3 regions of the Methylosinus sp. shoA genome follow, and region 2 is predicted to be linked to each of the others. Evidence: riboswitches for the same ligand, from Rfam matches in the RefSeq annotation. Region 2 holds a riboswitch; each other region holds the start of a gene.
What was found. Region 2 has a riboswitch for cobalamin ahead of AC6IW9_RS09180 (DUF6513 domain-containing protein). Riboswitches for the same ligand answer to the same signal wherever they lie in the genome.
Positions count from the first base shown of each region.

Region 1 (4,507 bases), 490 kb from region 2:
ACTGCGAGGCGAGGATCTCGCGCGGGAGCGTCTTCGCTCTCCTCGGCCCCAATGGGCGCGGCAAGACAACCTTACTGTATCTGCTCGTCGGAGCTCTGAAGCCTTGCAAAGGAAGCCTCGTCGTGAGCGGTCGGGTCGCTTTCGTCCCGTAACTGTTCGAAGTGGGGTTATGGCGCTGATGGGCCGCGCGCGAAAGATCGGTCTGTTCTCGCAACCCTCGCGCGCCGACGAAGAGGCCGCGCCGGCCGCGCTCGATCGCTTCGGAATGGCTCATCACGCCGCACGGCCGTTTCACGAGCTCTCGGGCGGCCAGCGCCAGCTCGTGATCTTCGCGCGGGCGCTCGTGGCGGAGGCCGACATTCTCATATTGGACGAACCGACGTCGGCGCTCGACCTCGAGAACCAAGCTCTCGTCCTAGAGCGCATCGCTTCGCTCGCGCGCGAGGACGGATTGTGATGACCACGCATCATCCCCATCACGCGCTGGCGGTGGCCGACGATGCGCTGCTGATGCGAGGCGCCGGAGACTATCTCTGCGGCTCGGCGCGCGATATTCTTTCCGAGCAGAATCTGGGATCGCTCTATCGCGCGCCGCTGAAGCGGCTCGCCTTCGAGCATGAAGGCAAAGAGCTCGAGACGATCGCTCCTGTTCTGATGCCGCGTCGCGCCGTCGAAGCCGATCGGGCGTACAATGCCGCGCTCTGAAACGCGGCGGCCGAGCGAAGGGCCACCACAACCGCCGACGGCAGCGCTCGATGGACAATGAATCGCCGTCTGCCCACCCGTCGCCATGATCAAAAATTTGGATCGATATGCGCACTCTCGTCTGTCGTATCGCCGAGACGCGAACAGCCGGAATGCGCCCGCGCAGGACATGTTACGACTCCATCTCGAACTGGCATCGCGCGCAAAAAGCGTCCGGTTTCAACCCCTGTGGCGCAAAACGATCGTCGTCCTTGTCCCATTCGATCACTTGCCGATCGACCATGGCTGCGGGCTCGATCGGCGCGAGCTCATCGAGCCGATCGTGCGTCAGCACGAACCGCCGGGATGCTGGCTGAGATGGCGCGGCGCGCCCATGAGCTGACGGGCGAGATCGAGCGTCAGGCGCAGCCGTCGATCGGAGAGATTGAGGTTCAGCGCCTCGACATGCTTGTCCTCGACGCCATCGTCCGACCATCCCCAGACCTGAGAGGACAGCATCTTGATCAGGTCCTCGGTGAGGCCGAGCGCCTTGCCCACGTCGCGGATCGCGCCCTTGGTGCGGTAGCGAATGACAGTCGAGCAGAGGGCAGCGTGGTCACGGCCATATTGCTTGAAGATCCACTGCATCACCACCTCCCGCTTTTCATGTTCGAAATCGACGTCGATGTCGGGCGGCTGGCAACGTTCCTCGCTGACGAAGCGCTCGAACAGCAAATCATTCCTCGCCGAATCGATCGAGGTGATGCCCAACACGTAGCAGAAAGCCGAGTTCGCCGCGGAGCCGCGGCCCTGGCAGAGAATGTCCTTCGAGCGGGCGAAGCGCACGATCGAATGCACCGTTAGGAAATAAGTTCAGCTTCTCGATCAGCGTGAGTCTGGCGCAGTGTCCGCACCACATCATCGGGCAAGTCTGTCAAACGCCATCGAAACGGGACCCCGCATTTGCATACCCCTTTCGAGCGCGCGGTTTCCGCCGTTGTCGGCGTGACGGAGGGCGGGCGTAGCCCGACCGCAGTCATGCCGACAACAGCGGCGGCTCGACCGGATGCGCATCATCGATCTCCTTGCGGAGGTGCACGGATGGACGGGCTTCTCAGAGCGCTTTCTCCATCTGCGCAGCGGCGCGCCGCCGGAGGACATTCTCGCGCTGATGACCGCCTTGCTCGCCGACGCCACCAATCTCGGCCTCGCACGGATGGCGCGCAGCTCCACCGTCTCCACGCATTCCAAGCTGCTCTGGACCGCCGAATGGCATGTGCGGGACGAAACCTATCAGGCGGCGCTCGCCTGTCTTGTCGATGCGATTCACGCGCCGGCATGCCATTGGCGGAGGGGCGGAAGCGACGCAAAAGGTCGAGCTTCTTCTCGCCGAAGCGCGCGATGTCGGTGAAGGCCTCCGCCCCGGCCAGCACGGCGAGCAGGGACAAGAGCAAGATCTCGTCGAGCGGATACATCACCTTGCCGGGCCGCCGTTCGTCCGGCATGTCGTTGAAATAGTGCAGAAACACCGTCGTCTCGGCCAAAGCCGCGCAATCCGACCCGCTCTCGTCCATCGACTTGACCTCCTGCCCGAACCACAGGAGGTCGACTGATTCAGCACGAAAGCGATCTGTCACCTACTTCTTCACCCGATCGCCCCGGCCCGGCCTCGCCTCGAGCTTGACTCGCGCGCAGTCTCGCCTATGACTTATCGTCGATGGTTCCCCGTGAGGGATCGAATGGGAATGCGGTGAGCGTCGGCGGCGGCGCGATTCCGCGGCTGCCCCCGCAACTGTGAGCGGATAGCCGAAGACCGAAAGCCACTGGAGCAAGCGTTCCGGGAAGGCGGTCAGAGCGGCGAGGACCCGCGAGCCAGGAGACCTGCCATCATTCGTGGTCACGCGCGAGAGCGTCGGGCGGGGTGCACCGATGCGGCCGAGACCCGTTCGATGGACGGGTCGAGACCTTCGCAGTGACGGCCCACGTCACGCTGCGAGCGTTTCGTCCATGTCTTTCCATTCCGCGCGGTCCGCGTGTCTCGGCGCGCCGCTCTTTTCTGCTTCTCTCTTTGCGTTTCTTCCCGTTCTCGCCGCCGCGCAGGAGGCGCTGCCGACCGTCGAGATCGGCGCCGCGACCGTCGTCTCCGCTGATCGCGTCGAAGAGCCGGCGTCGCGCGCCGCCTCCGCCATCACTGTCGTCTCGGCCAAGGAGATCGAGAAGCGCGCCGGAACCGGTCTCGTCGAGGCTCTGCGCGGGACGCCCGGGCTCGACCTCTATTCATCCGGCGGCGTCGGAACGCAGAGCTTCGTCTATCTGCGCGGCGCAACGCCCGGCCAGACCCTCGTGCTCATCGACGGCGTGCGCATCGGCGATCCGTCCTCGACCGACGGCTCGGTCGATTTCGGCGCCCTCGTCGCCACCGACATCGAACGCATCGAGGTGCTGCGCGGACCGCAATCGTCGCTCTACGGCTCGAACGCCATGGGCGGCGTCATCGACATCATCACACGCAAGGGCGAGGGCGCGCCGAAAGGGTCCGTCCTCTTCGAAGGCGGCTCCTATGGAACGATCCATACCCGCGCGAGCCTTTCGGGAAGCGAGGGACAGCTTTGGTACGCCTTCGCGATCGATGCGCTGCATGTCGACGGACATCCGCGCTTCGGCTATCGCATCACGCGGCCGCTCACCATCGGCGACGGGGTGACGCCGCCGCCGCCCCTGCCGTCCGACGATCCGACCAACAAGGGCGGCGCCAGCGCGAGGCTCGGCTATCGCATTTCGGAGGAACTCTCGGTCGAGGCCGCCTTCATCGGCTACGATAGTGCGATCCGCTTCGACAATCCTTTCGCCTTCTCGCCGGCCGACGTGTTCGACCGCGAAAATCATTCCCATTCGTCCTTCGGCCAGGGCTATGTGCGCATCGACGCCGATCTCATCGACCGCAGGCTCCATAATCGGCTGGTCCTGTTCGGCAATGTGATCGACCGCGACGTCTGGCAGCCGAACGCCTGCTTCGATGCGAGCTTCGCCTCCTTCGACTGCCGGACCGGATCGCGCGGCGAGCGCCGCGGGCTCGAATATCAGGGCGATCTGACGCTCGATTCCTTTGGCCTCCTCACCTTCGGCGCCCGCGAGGAGACGGAGGCGGTCCACACGTCGCAAGAACCGGCGCCGGCGGGAAGCTTCACGCCGATCGACGCCGCGCAGACGACCCATTCCGGCTTCGCCCAGCACAAGCTCACCGTGTTCGACCGCTTCGATCTCTCCTATGGCGGCCGCATCGACGCCGTCGAGGCCAATCACACTTTCGGCACGTGGCGCGCGACCGCCGCCTATCGTGTCGAGGAGACAGGGACGAAGCTCAAGGCCAGCGCCGGAACGGGCGCGCGCATCGCCTCGCTCTATCAGCGCTTCAGCCAATATGGCGACCCGCGCCTGAAGCCGGAAACGAGCCTCGGCTATGACTTCGGCTTCGATCAGACCCTGTTCGGCGATCGCCTGTTCGCCTCGGTGAGCCTGTTCGAGAACGACTTCCGCGAGCTCATCGAATATGGCTCGTCGCCGACCTGCACGGCGACGCAAGTCTTCGGCTGCTATTTCAATGTCGGCCGGGCGCGGACCCGCGGCGTCGAATTTTCGGGCGAGGCCGCGCTCGTTCCGTCCGAATGGCGCCTGAAGGCGAGCTACACGCATCTCGTCGCCGAGGATCTCGCCGAGAACGTCGGCCTGTTGCGCCGCCCGCGCGACAAGGCCATGGCCGCGCTCGTCTACACCGGCGTTCCGGGCCTCGAGCTCGAGGCGCGGCTCAATCTGGCCGGGCCTC
Region 1 is NZ_AP046091.1:1,548,556-1,553,062, forward strand. Features, by position in the region: partial or broken gene AC6IW9_RS07025 (ABC transporter ATP-binding protein) at 1-457, shown strand, start outside; gene AC6IW9_RS07030 (hypothetical protein) at 457-705, shown strand; partial or broken gene AC6IW9_RS07035 (PHP domain-containing protein) at 950-1,554, opposite strand; gene AC6IW9_RS07040 (Tn3 family transposase) at 1,751-2,095, shown strand; partial or broken gene AC6IW9_RS07045 (transposase family protein) at 2,070-2,258, opposite strand; cobalamin riboswitch at 2,386-2,587, shown strand; gene AC6IW9_RS07050 (TonB-dependent receptor plug domain-containing protein) at 2,692-4,507, shown strand, end outside.
Region 1: another riboswitch for cobalamin. It lies ahead of AC6IW9_RS07050 (TonB-dependent receptor plug domain-containing protein); the one in region 2 lies ahead of AC6IW9_RS09180 (DUF6513 domain-containing protein).

Region 2 (4,507 bases):
GCGTCGAGTATCTGGCGGGCTTCGGCGCGCGACAGCGTCGGGCAACAACTGTAGACGGCCTCACGCAGGGCGGCCCGCGTCAAAGTGTGCCCTGGCTCGATTTTCTTGGTCATGCTATCGGTGCGGGCGCAAACGTGCCCGCCTCGCGGTTTTTCGGACGCGACGCCATGATTTTTGCTCCCCCCGCTGCCGGCGCACATTTTCGGCGCCCATCCTGTTTCGGATTGTAAGCAGACCAATATTTTAGCCATAATTTGCCGATGCGCGCAAGAGCGTGCGGGAATTCCGCTGGCGGCTCCGCCAGTTATGCGTCTTCGGGGGAAGGGGAGAAGGCGTCAGGCCGGCAGCGCGACCTTGTGGGTCGCCACGGGGATCATCGCTCTCACCTTGCGGATGCGCTCGGGGTCGATTCGCGTCGAGACGATGCCGACGCCGTCCGACGCGCGGGCGACGACATGGCCCCAGGGATCGGCGACGAGCGAATGGCCATAGCTGACGCGTGTCTCATGGCGGGTCTTGTGGGCGCCGGTCTGGTCGGGAGCGACGATATAGGTCTGGCTCTCGATCGCCCGGGCGCGCAGCAGCACCTCCCAATGATCCTTGCCGGTGACCATCGTGAAGGCGGAGGGAAGAGCGATGAGGTCCGCGCCTTTTTCGGCGAGTTTCTGGAACAAATAGGGGAAGCGCAGATCGTAGCAGATGGCGCAGCCGATGGTGAGCCCCTCGCAATCATAGGTGACGACGGCGTCGCCCGGCTTGAAGGCGGCGCTCTCGCGATATTGCGCGCCGTCCGGCGCGGTGATGTCGAACATATGGATCTTGCGGTAGCGGGCGACCTCCTCGCCGCGCCGGTCGAAGGCGACCGTGGTGTTGTGGAGGCGCTCCTCGCCCTCGACCTTTTCGAGAATGGAGCCGGCGTGAATGAAGACGCCGTGGCGGCGGGCGAGCTCGCTGCACAGCGAATAGGCGGGCCCACCCGGCAGCGTTTCGGCGGCGGCCGCCTTGTCGGCGCGGTTGCCGCCGATGAAGTCGAACACCTCCGGCAGGCAGATCCAGTCGGGCCGCTCCTCGCGGACGGCCTGCTCGATCAGCGCGCTCGCGGCAGTGAGATTGGCGGCCTTGTCGCTGACGGAGTTCATCTGGATCAAAGTGATTTTCATCGGCGGGCGGTCCTCGCGGGGCCGCGGGCGAGAGGCATGCGGCGCGCCCCATGTTAAGCAGAGATTCGGACATCGGCCAAGGCGAGGCGGCGCCGCCCGGATTTCGCGCGCCGTGGCGATATTCGCATTGCAAAGAAGCGGCGATGCTTCTAGTTTCCCGCCCGCTGACGGGCCGCCATAGCTCAGTTGGTTAGAGCACCAGATTGTGGATCTGGGGGTCCCCCGTTCGAGCCGGGGTGGCGGTACCATACAACTCACTGAAAAACCGAAATGTTTTGAAACCTCGGCGGGGCCGGTCATGGCCCTGAAAGGGAACAAGACATCTCAAAGTCCCGGAATGGGCGCATAGGGTCCCGGAAAATTCCCGGAACGTGTTCACATGCCGTTCCTGTGCCAGCTCGCGAACTGGATAGCGCCGCTCTATCGTTCCAGGATGGGATCATCGCCCAGGCTGGAGCCGACGCCGTCGAGCAAGGCGCGTGATCGTGCCGGGTGCTCGACAAGCGCCCACCAAATCGAAAGAATGCAATCGTCGTGGTTCTCCGGCCCATTGCGGGCCGGAGCCGAGAGGGAGTTCGGTGAGCCTCCGGGCCGATGCCGAAGCTGCCCCCGCAACTGTGAGCGGCAAGTCGATTATGCGCCACTGGAGCCACGAGGCTCCGGGAAGGCCGGACCGGGACGACGACCCGCGAGCCGGGAGACCTGCCGCGACAACATCGAAGTCCTCGGGCGGGGTGTCCCAGGGGGATCGCTTGCGGCCGCCGGGCGTTTGCGCTCCGGGGCGTCCTCGCATGCGACCGGCGCAGGGATGCGCCGATCCTGATGGGGATCGACAATGTCACCGAGCTGACGGACGCCGACACGACCGGCGTCAATGCGCTGCCGATGGGGCTCGTGTCCGAACTCCACGTCACGGCCGTTCTCGCGGTGCAGGTGAGTCCACACTGCCGGACGGCGATCCGTGAATTCGACCGGGCGCGCCGCGAATATTACGCGGCGCGCGAGGCGAAAGCGCTGCCCCAGGGCTTCGGCGGCGGACTGATGGCGCTGCGAGACCGCAAGCCTAATGCGACGACTCCAGAGGACATTGCGACACTGGCCGCGCAGGTGCGTGATCCGGACTATCGCATCGAGGTCGCCGAGGACGGCGTCCATGTCATGGAGAAGCCTGATTTCGCCATGTCTTACCGTATGAGCGACAAAAACTCACGCCAGGGGATCGCGGCGTGCTCTCCCGCCTTGTCGATCGCGGCGCGATGGAGCGACTTCAACAGCAGCTCCAGGGACGAGCGCGTCCGCGCATCGACAAATCGAAGAGCGCCGAGCTCGTCGACCGCCAGCCGCTCGTGCGCGCGCTGGATGCAGACTTCTGGCGCCGGCACCACGAAGCCACCGAGATCGCGCAGAATGCGCGCGAGCTCCGCCATGCCGCGATGACCGCCATGGCCCTGGCTCGCCACCGCGAGCGCCGAGACCTTGCCCAACAGAGCCGCCGCGCCGAGCGGACGAGAGGCCCAGTCGACGAGATTCTTCAGCACGCCCGGAACCGAATGGTTGAACTCGGGAAAGACCCAGAAGACCGCGTCCGCCTCCATGATCTCCCGGCGCAGCGAACGCACCGCCGGCGGCGGCTCGTCATGGTCCAGATCCTCATTGTAATGCGGCAGATCGGCAAGATGTTCGTAGACGGCGATCTTCATTCCGCGGGGCGCGAGCGCCTGCAGGCTTTCTGCGATCTTTCGGTTGTAGGACGCCCTTCTCAGCGAGCCCGGAATAGCGAGAACACGAATCTCCGACATGAGCGATCCCCTCACGGCCATTCTCCGTAGCGGCCGTTCCAGCCGCGCGAGAATAACGTTCCTCGCGAGGATGATCGCGAGGCCATGATGGAACGCTGCGTTCCGCAGCATGCCTCTTTCGATGCGAGCCGAACGGCGCATAATCTACTTTAACAATCGGCATTATAGATTTATATAGGAGCGCGACCATGACCGATGATGCGGCGCGGGGCGGCCGGAGCGAGGAAGCGGATGTCCTGATCGTCGGGGCCGGGCCGGTCGGATGCGCGAGCGCGCTGCAGCTCGGCCGGCTGGGCCATCGAGTCGCGCTGTTCGAGCGCCGCGACAGCCTGTCCCGGCATCCCAAAGCGGGCGGCATCCACGCCCGCACCATGGAGATTTTCCGCCGATGGGGCGTCGCCGGCCGCATACGCGAGGCGAGCCGCGGCGTGCTGCCGCCGGGCGCGCGGACATCGGGCTTCGCGTGGATGACGCGCCTCGCCGGCATCGAGCTCGGGCGGATCGACTTCGGCAGCGCCGCGGACATCGAATTGTGGAGCGCGCTGTCGCCGGAAGGCCCCTGCTTCTGCGGCCAGGACCTCTACGAGCCGATCCTGTTCTCGCAGATCGAGGCGCATCCGAATGTGCGCGCCGAATTCGGCAAGCGCGCCCAATTCCTCGCGCAGACCGACGAGAGCGTGTTCGTCGACGTGCTCGACGAGACGACCGGCCGCCGCGAGACGACCGTCCGCGCGCGCTATCTGATCGCCGCCGACGGCGTCCGCAGCCCGACGCGACTGGCGCTCGGCGTCGGCGAGAGCGGGTCGGGCGCCTTCGGCAATTCGATCAATGTGCAGTTCCGCGCCGATCTCGAAAGGCATCGCGCCGGGCGCCATTACGGCCTGTTTTGGGTCGTCAACGCCGAGACGCAGGGAGCCCTCGGCTGGCGGCGACAGACCAACCGCTGGTCCTATAATTTCGAGGCCGCGCCGGACGAGGACCCGCAGAGCTATACGCCCGAGCGGTGCCGCGACATCATCCGGCTCGCCGTCGGCGACCCGGAGGCGGAGCTCGAGATCACGAGCATCCTGCATTGGAAGCACGACCAGGCCGTCACAGACCGCTGGCGCATCGGCCGCGTGTTCTTCGTCGGCGACTCCGCCCATCGTTTTCCGCCGCACGGCGGCTTCGGCATGAACTCCGGCGTGCAGGACAGCGTCAATCTCGTCTGGAAGCTCGATCTCGCGCTGCGCGGCCGGGCCGACGACGCGTTGCTCGACACCTATGAGGCCGAGCGCAAGCCGGTCGCAGAGTTCAACGGCGCGCAATGCCTCGAGAACACACGACGGATGGAGGAGACCGGATGGCTGCTCCGCAATCCGGAGATCCTCGCCGACATCGAGAAGGACACGCCGGCAGGACGCGCGCTGCGCGCCAAGATCGCCGAGTCGATTCCGCGTCAGCGCGAACAATTCTACTCTCAGGGACAGCAATTCGGAACGATCTATCGCTCCGGCGCGGTGATCCCCGACGGCACGGAGCCCGAGCGATCGACGGTGAGCGACTATC
Region 2 is NZ_AP046091.1:2,034,648-2,039,154, forward strand. Features, by position in the region: gene AC6IW9_RS09165 (integration host factor subunit alpha) at 1-113, opposite strand, end outside; gene AC6IW9_RS09170 (carbon-nitrogen hydrolase family protein) at 336-1,160, opposite strand; tRNA gene AC6IW9_RS09175 (tRNA-His) at 1,332-1,408, shown strand; cobalamin riboswitch at 1,679-1,884, shown strand; partial or broken gene AC6IW9_RS09180 (DUF6513 domain-containing protein) at 1,959-2,327, shown strand; gene AC6IW9_RS09185 (NADPH-dependent FMN reductase) at 2,345-2,959, opposite strand; gene AC6IW9_RS09190 (FAD-dependent oxidoreductase) at 3,148-4,507, shown strand, end outside.

Region 3 (4,507 bases), 320 kb from region 2:
ACGCTCTCGAACGGAATTCCGCGCGCCTGAAGAAAGGAGTGGAAACCCATCACCCCGAGCCCGACGGAACGTTCGCGCAGGACCGAATAGCGCGCCCGCGCGAGCGTGTCGGGCGCGCCGTCGGCAAAAGCGGTCAGCACATTGTCGAGCATTCGCAGCACGTCTTCGACGAACCTCGGGTCGCTCTCCCATTGATCCCAGGTTTCGAGATTGAGGGAGGCGAGGCAGCAGACGGCCGTGCGCTCTTCGCCGCGATGGTCCTCGCCGGTCGGAAGAGTGATCTCGCTGCAGAGGTTCGACGTGGAGACGCGCAGGCCCAGATCGCGCTGATGCTTCGGCAGGGCCCGGTTCACCTGGTCGATGAACAGCAGGTAGGGCTCGCCGGTCTGGATGCGCGTCTCGAGGATGCGCTGCCATAATTGCCGCGCGTCGACCGACCTGACCGTCTCGCCGGTCTTCGGGCTCCTGAGCGCGAAGGGCGCTCCGGCGGCGACGGCCTCCATGAAGGCGTCGGTGACATTGACGCCATGATGCAGATTGAGGCCTTTGCGGTTGAAGTCGCCGGTCGGCTTTCGGATTTCCAGAAACTCCTCGATTTCGGGGTGATGAATGTCGAGATAGACGGCCGCGGAGCCTCTTCTCAGCGACCCCTGGCTGATCGCCAGCGTCAGGCCGTCCATGACGTGAATGAACGGAACGATGCCGGACGTCTCGCCATTGCCTCTCACCTTTTCGCCGATGGACCTCACGCGCCCCCAATAGGTGCCGATGCCGCCACCGTTAGAGGCGAGAGCGACATTCTCGTTCCAGATCGCGACGATGCCTTCCAGCGAATCTGGAACCGAGTTGAGAAAGCAGGAGATCGGCAGGCCGCGCGTCGTGCCGCCATTGGAGAGAATCGGCGTCGACGGCATGAACCAGAGACGCGACATGGTGTCGTAGAGGCGCTGCGCATGGGCTGCGTCATCCGCATAGGCGCAAGAGACGCGGGCGAACATATCCTGATAGCTCTCGCCCGGAAGCAGATAGCGATCGTCGAGCGTCGCCTTGCCGAAGGGCGTCAGAAGAGCGTCGCGCGAATGGTCGAGCCGAAGATCGCCGGGCGTCGGCGGCTTGGCCAAGGGTTGCGGCGGCGGGGAATGCAAGGCGCGAATGTGCGCGCTCTGTCGCGTCGGAAATATCTTTACGAGATGGCCGTGCTTGTCGAAATCGAACGCCGCCTGCGTCATGCGATGCCCCGCTCGCGTGAGGACGGACGCAGGAAGCAGCGAGCATCGTCCGTGCGATATAGAGCGCAGGACCGCCAGCGACCTCCGGACGCCCCGCCCGTGGACGAAAATGTTCGCGGCAGGTCTCCTGGCTCGCGGGTCGCGGCGCGATCAGCCTTCCCAGCGCATTCGCGCCAGTGGCGTCTTTGATCGCGCTCACCGCTCACAGTTGCGGGGGCAGCTTCGGATTCGCCTTTCGGCTCACCGAATTCCCTCTTAGCTCTGGAAACGAATCCAGAGACCGAGAACATCTATATGTTGGGGTCGGTTCGATGCAGCTGTCAATAGCTGGCTGAACAATATTGCTTCGAGCGATCTGTCTCGAGCGATCTGTCGCGGGCTTGACTGATTCTGCGTTCGACGGTTACATGATCGGCGATGGTTCCCTTTAAGGGATGAAAAGTGAATGCGGTGCGCGCGCTTCCGGGCGCGCAATGCCGCGGCTGCCCCCGCAACTGTGAGCGGCGAGCCGAGGACGAACGAAGCCACTGGGGTTCCATGCGACCTTGGGAAGGCCGTCCGAGGCGACGACCCGCGAGCCAGGAGACCTGCCATCATTCGTGGTCACGCGCGAAGGCGTCGGGCGGGGTGCACCGAGGCGGCCGAAACCCGCTGACATGCGCGCCTCGTGCGCGTGCGCACGGGTGGAGACCTTTCGCAGTGACGGTCCACGTCTGCTGCTGGTCTCGAACTCATGCACATGCAAGTCTCGCGAGCCGTCATCGACGGCTCGGTCGCGCACGTCCTGCGCGCGTCCACCATTTTCTCCGCCTTCGTCCTCGCCGCTCTTACGTCCCCAACGCAGGGGCAGGAGGTTCTGCCGGAAATCGAAGTGGGCACGGTCGTGACGCCCGACCGCGTCGAGGAGCCGGCCACGCGCACGGCCGCCTCCGTGTCGGTCGTGACGCCCGCCGAAATCGAGAAGCGCGGCTCGCTCGGATTGACCGACGTCCTGCGCGGCGTTCCGGGTCTCGATATCTACGGCTTCGGGGGACCAGGCGCGCAGTACAATGTCGTCCTGCGCGGCTCCACGCCGAGCCAGACGCTGCTGCTGATCGACGGCGTCCGCATCGGCGATCCTTCGAGCGGCGGCGGCGAGGCCGATCTCGGCGGCTTTGCAATTCTCGACCTCGAGCGGATCGAGGTTCTGCGCGGCCCGCAATCGGCTCTCTACGGCTCGGACGCGATGGGCGGCGTGATCAACCTCATCACCCGCAAAGGCGCAGGCAAGCCGCGCGGCTCCGTGCTCGCGGAAGGCGGAACCTACGGAACGGCCCATACGCGCGCCGCGGTTTCGGGCGGGGAGGGCGATTTGTCCTACGCCTTCGCCATCGACGCGCTGCACACCGACGGCTTTCCCCGCTACGGCTATCGCATCGCGCGGCCGCTGACGATGGCGGATCGCGTGACCTCTCTGCCGCCTCTGCCGGCCGGCGACCCCACCAATCGCGGCGGCGCGAGCGCTCGCCTCGGCTATCGCTTTTCCAACGACTTCTCCGTCGAAGGCGCGTTCAACGGGCATGACGCATCGATCCGCTTCGACAATCCGAGCGCGTTTGACCCGACGAACGTCTACAGTCCGAACAATCATCAGCACGCGTCATTCGCTCAAGGCTATCTGCGCGCCGATCTTGATCTGTTCGACCATCGTTTGCACAACCGGCTCACCCTGTTCCGCAATGTCACGAACAGAGACGTCTGGGTGACGGAATCCTGCTACGACTTGTCCTGGAACTCCTTCGACTGCCGGCTCGGCTATCGCGGCGGCCGGCGCGGGCTCGAATATCAGGGCGATTTGAAGCTCGAAGAGTTCGGGCTCGTCAGCTTCGGCGCGCGGAACGAGACCGAGTCGCTGCACACCTCGCAGGACCCGGCGCCTCTCGGAACATTCACGCCGACGGATGCGGCGCAGACGACGCATTCGGGATTCGCGCAACATCAGTTCACGGTGCTGGACCGATTCGACTTCACCACGAGCGGCCGCATCGACGCGGTCGACAACAACAGCACCTTCGCGACATGGCGCGCGACCGCCGCCTACCGTCTCGAGGAGACCGGCACGAAATTCCGGGCGACGGCGGGAACGGGCGCGCGCGTGGCGTCGCTCTTCCAGCGGTTCAGCCAATATGGCGACCCGAAGCTGTTGCCGGAGCGGAGCACGGGATTCGACGTCGGCGTCGATCAGAAGCTGTTCTCGGGGCGGGCGCTGCTGTCGGTCAGCTTGTTCGACAGCCGATATCAGAATCTCATCGGCTATGGGGTTTCGTCGGGCTGCACGGCGGTTCAGATCGCCGCTTTCGGCGGCTGCTATTACAATGTCGGACGCGCGGAGATGAAAGGCGTCGAATTTTCGGGCGAGGCGGTGATCGTCCCGGACGAATGGCGCGTGCGCGGGTCCTACACGCATCTCGCCGCGATCGACCGCGCCAAGGATCAGACGCTCACGCTGCGGCCGCGCGACAAGGGATCGGTCTCCGTCATCTACACCGGCATCCCGAAGCTCGAGCTCGAGGCGCGCGTGGTCGCGACCGGCGCGGTTCCCGCCACCGACTGGGTCTATTCCAAGCGCGTCTCGCTCGCGTCCTATGCGAGAGTGGATCTGTTCGGCAGCTATAAGTTCGACGACCTTTTCTCGGTTTTCGCCCGCATCGAGAATATCGGCGATACACGCTATGAGGAAACCAATAATTATGGAACGACGGCGCGGGCGGTCTATGGCGGCGTGAAGCTCACATGGTGAGTGGAGCGCGTCGCTCCGCTATTCGCCTTTGCGCATCGGCGGCGCGCGAGCCGTCCTTCGACCCGCCGCCGACAGAGAGTCGAGCCGGCTCCGATTTGACTTCATCGTATCGATCGACCAACAAAGGAGACGAATGATGCTCTACCGAATTCACGCACGAGCCCTTTGGATCGCGCTGCTGGTCGCGAGCGCGGCGCTGCTCAGCGGCGCTCTCGCCTGCGCGGCGCCCTTCGCGGCTTTCGCCGCTCTCGCGGCGATCACCCTGCCGAGGCGCGACGCCGCGCTCGTGGCGGCGTCTGCGTGGCTCGCCAATCAGCTGGTCGGCTTCACGATGCTGAATTATCCGGTTGCTTTCGACTCGCTGATCTGGTCCGCGATACTGCTCGCTTCCATGGTCGCGACTGCCGTAGCCGTGCAGACCGTCGGCGGCGGCCTGGCGCGGTTCGGGGCCGCAGCGGCGATCGTCGCGGGCTTCCTCGTGAGCCAGATCGTCTTCCGC
Region 3 is NZ_AP046091.1:1,715,597-1,720,103, forward strand. Features, by position in the region: gene AC6IW9_RS07705 (ribonucleoside-diphosphate reductase subunit alpha) at 1-1,229, opposite strand, end outside; cobalamin riboswitch at 1,330-1,529, opposite strand; cobalamin riboswitch at 1,631-1,838, shown strand; gene AC6IW9_RS07710 (TonB-dependent receptor plug domain-containing protein) at 1,969-4,008, shown strand; gene AC6IW9_RS07715 (hypothetical protein) at 4,142-4,507, shown strand, end outside.
Region 3: another riboswitch for cobalamin. It lies ahead of AC6IW9_RS07710 (TonB-dependent receptor plug domain-containing protein); the one in region 2 lies ahead of AC6IW9_RS09180 (DUF6513 domain-containing protein).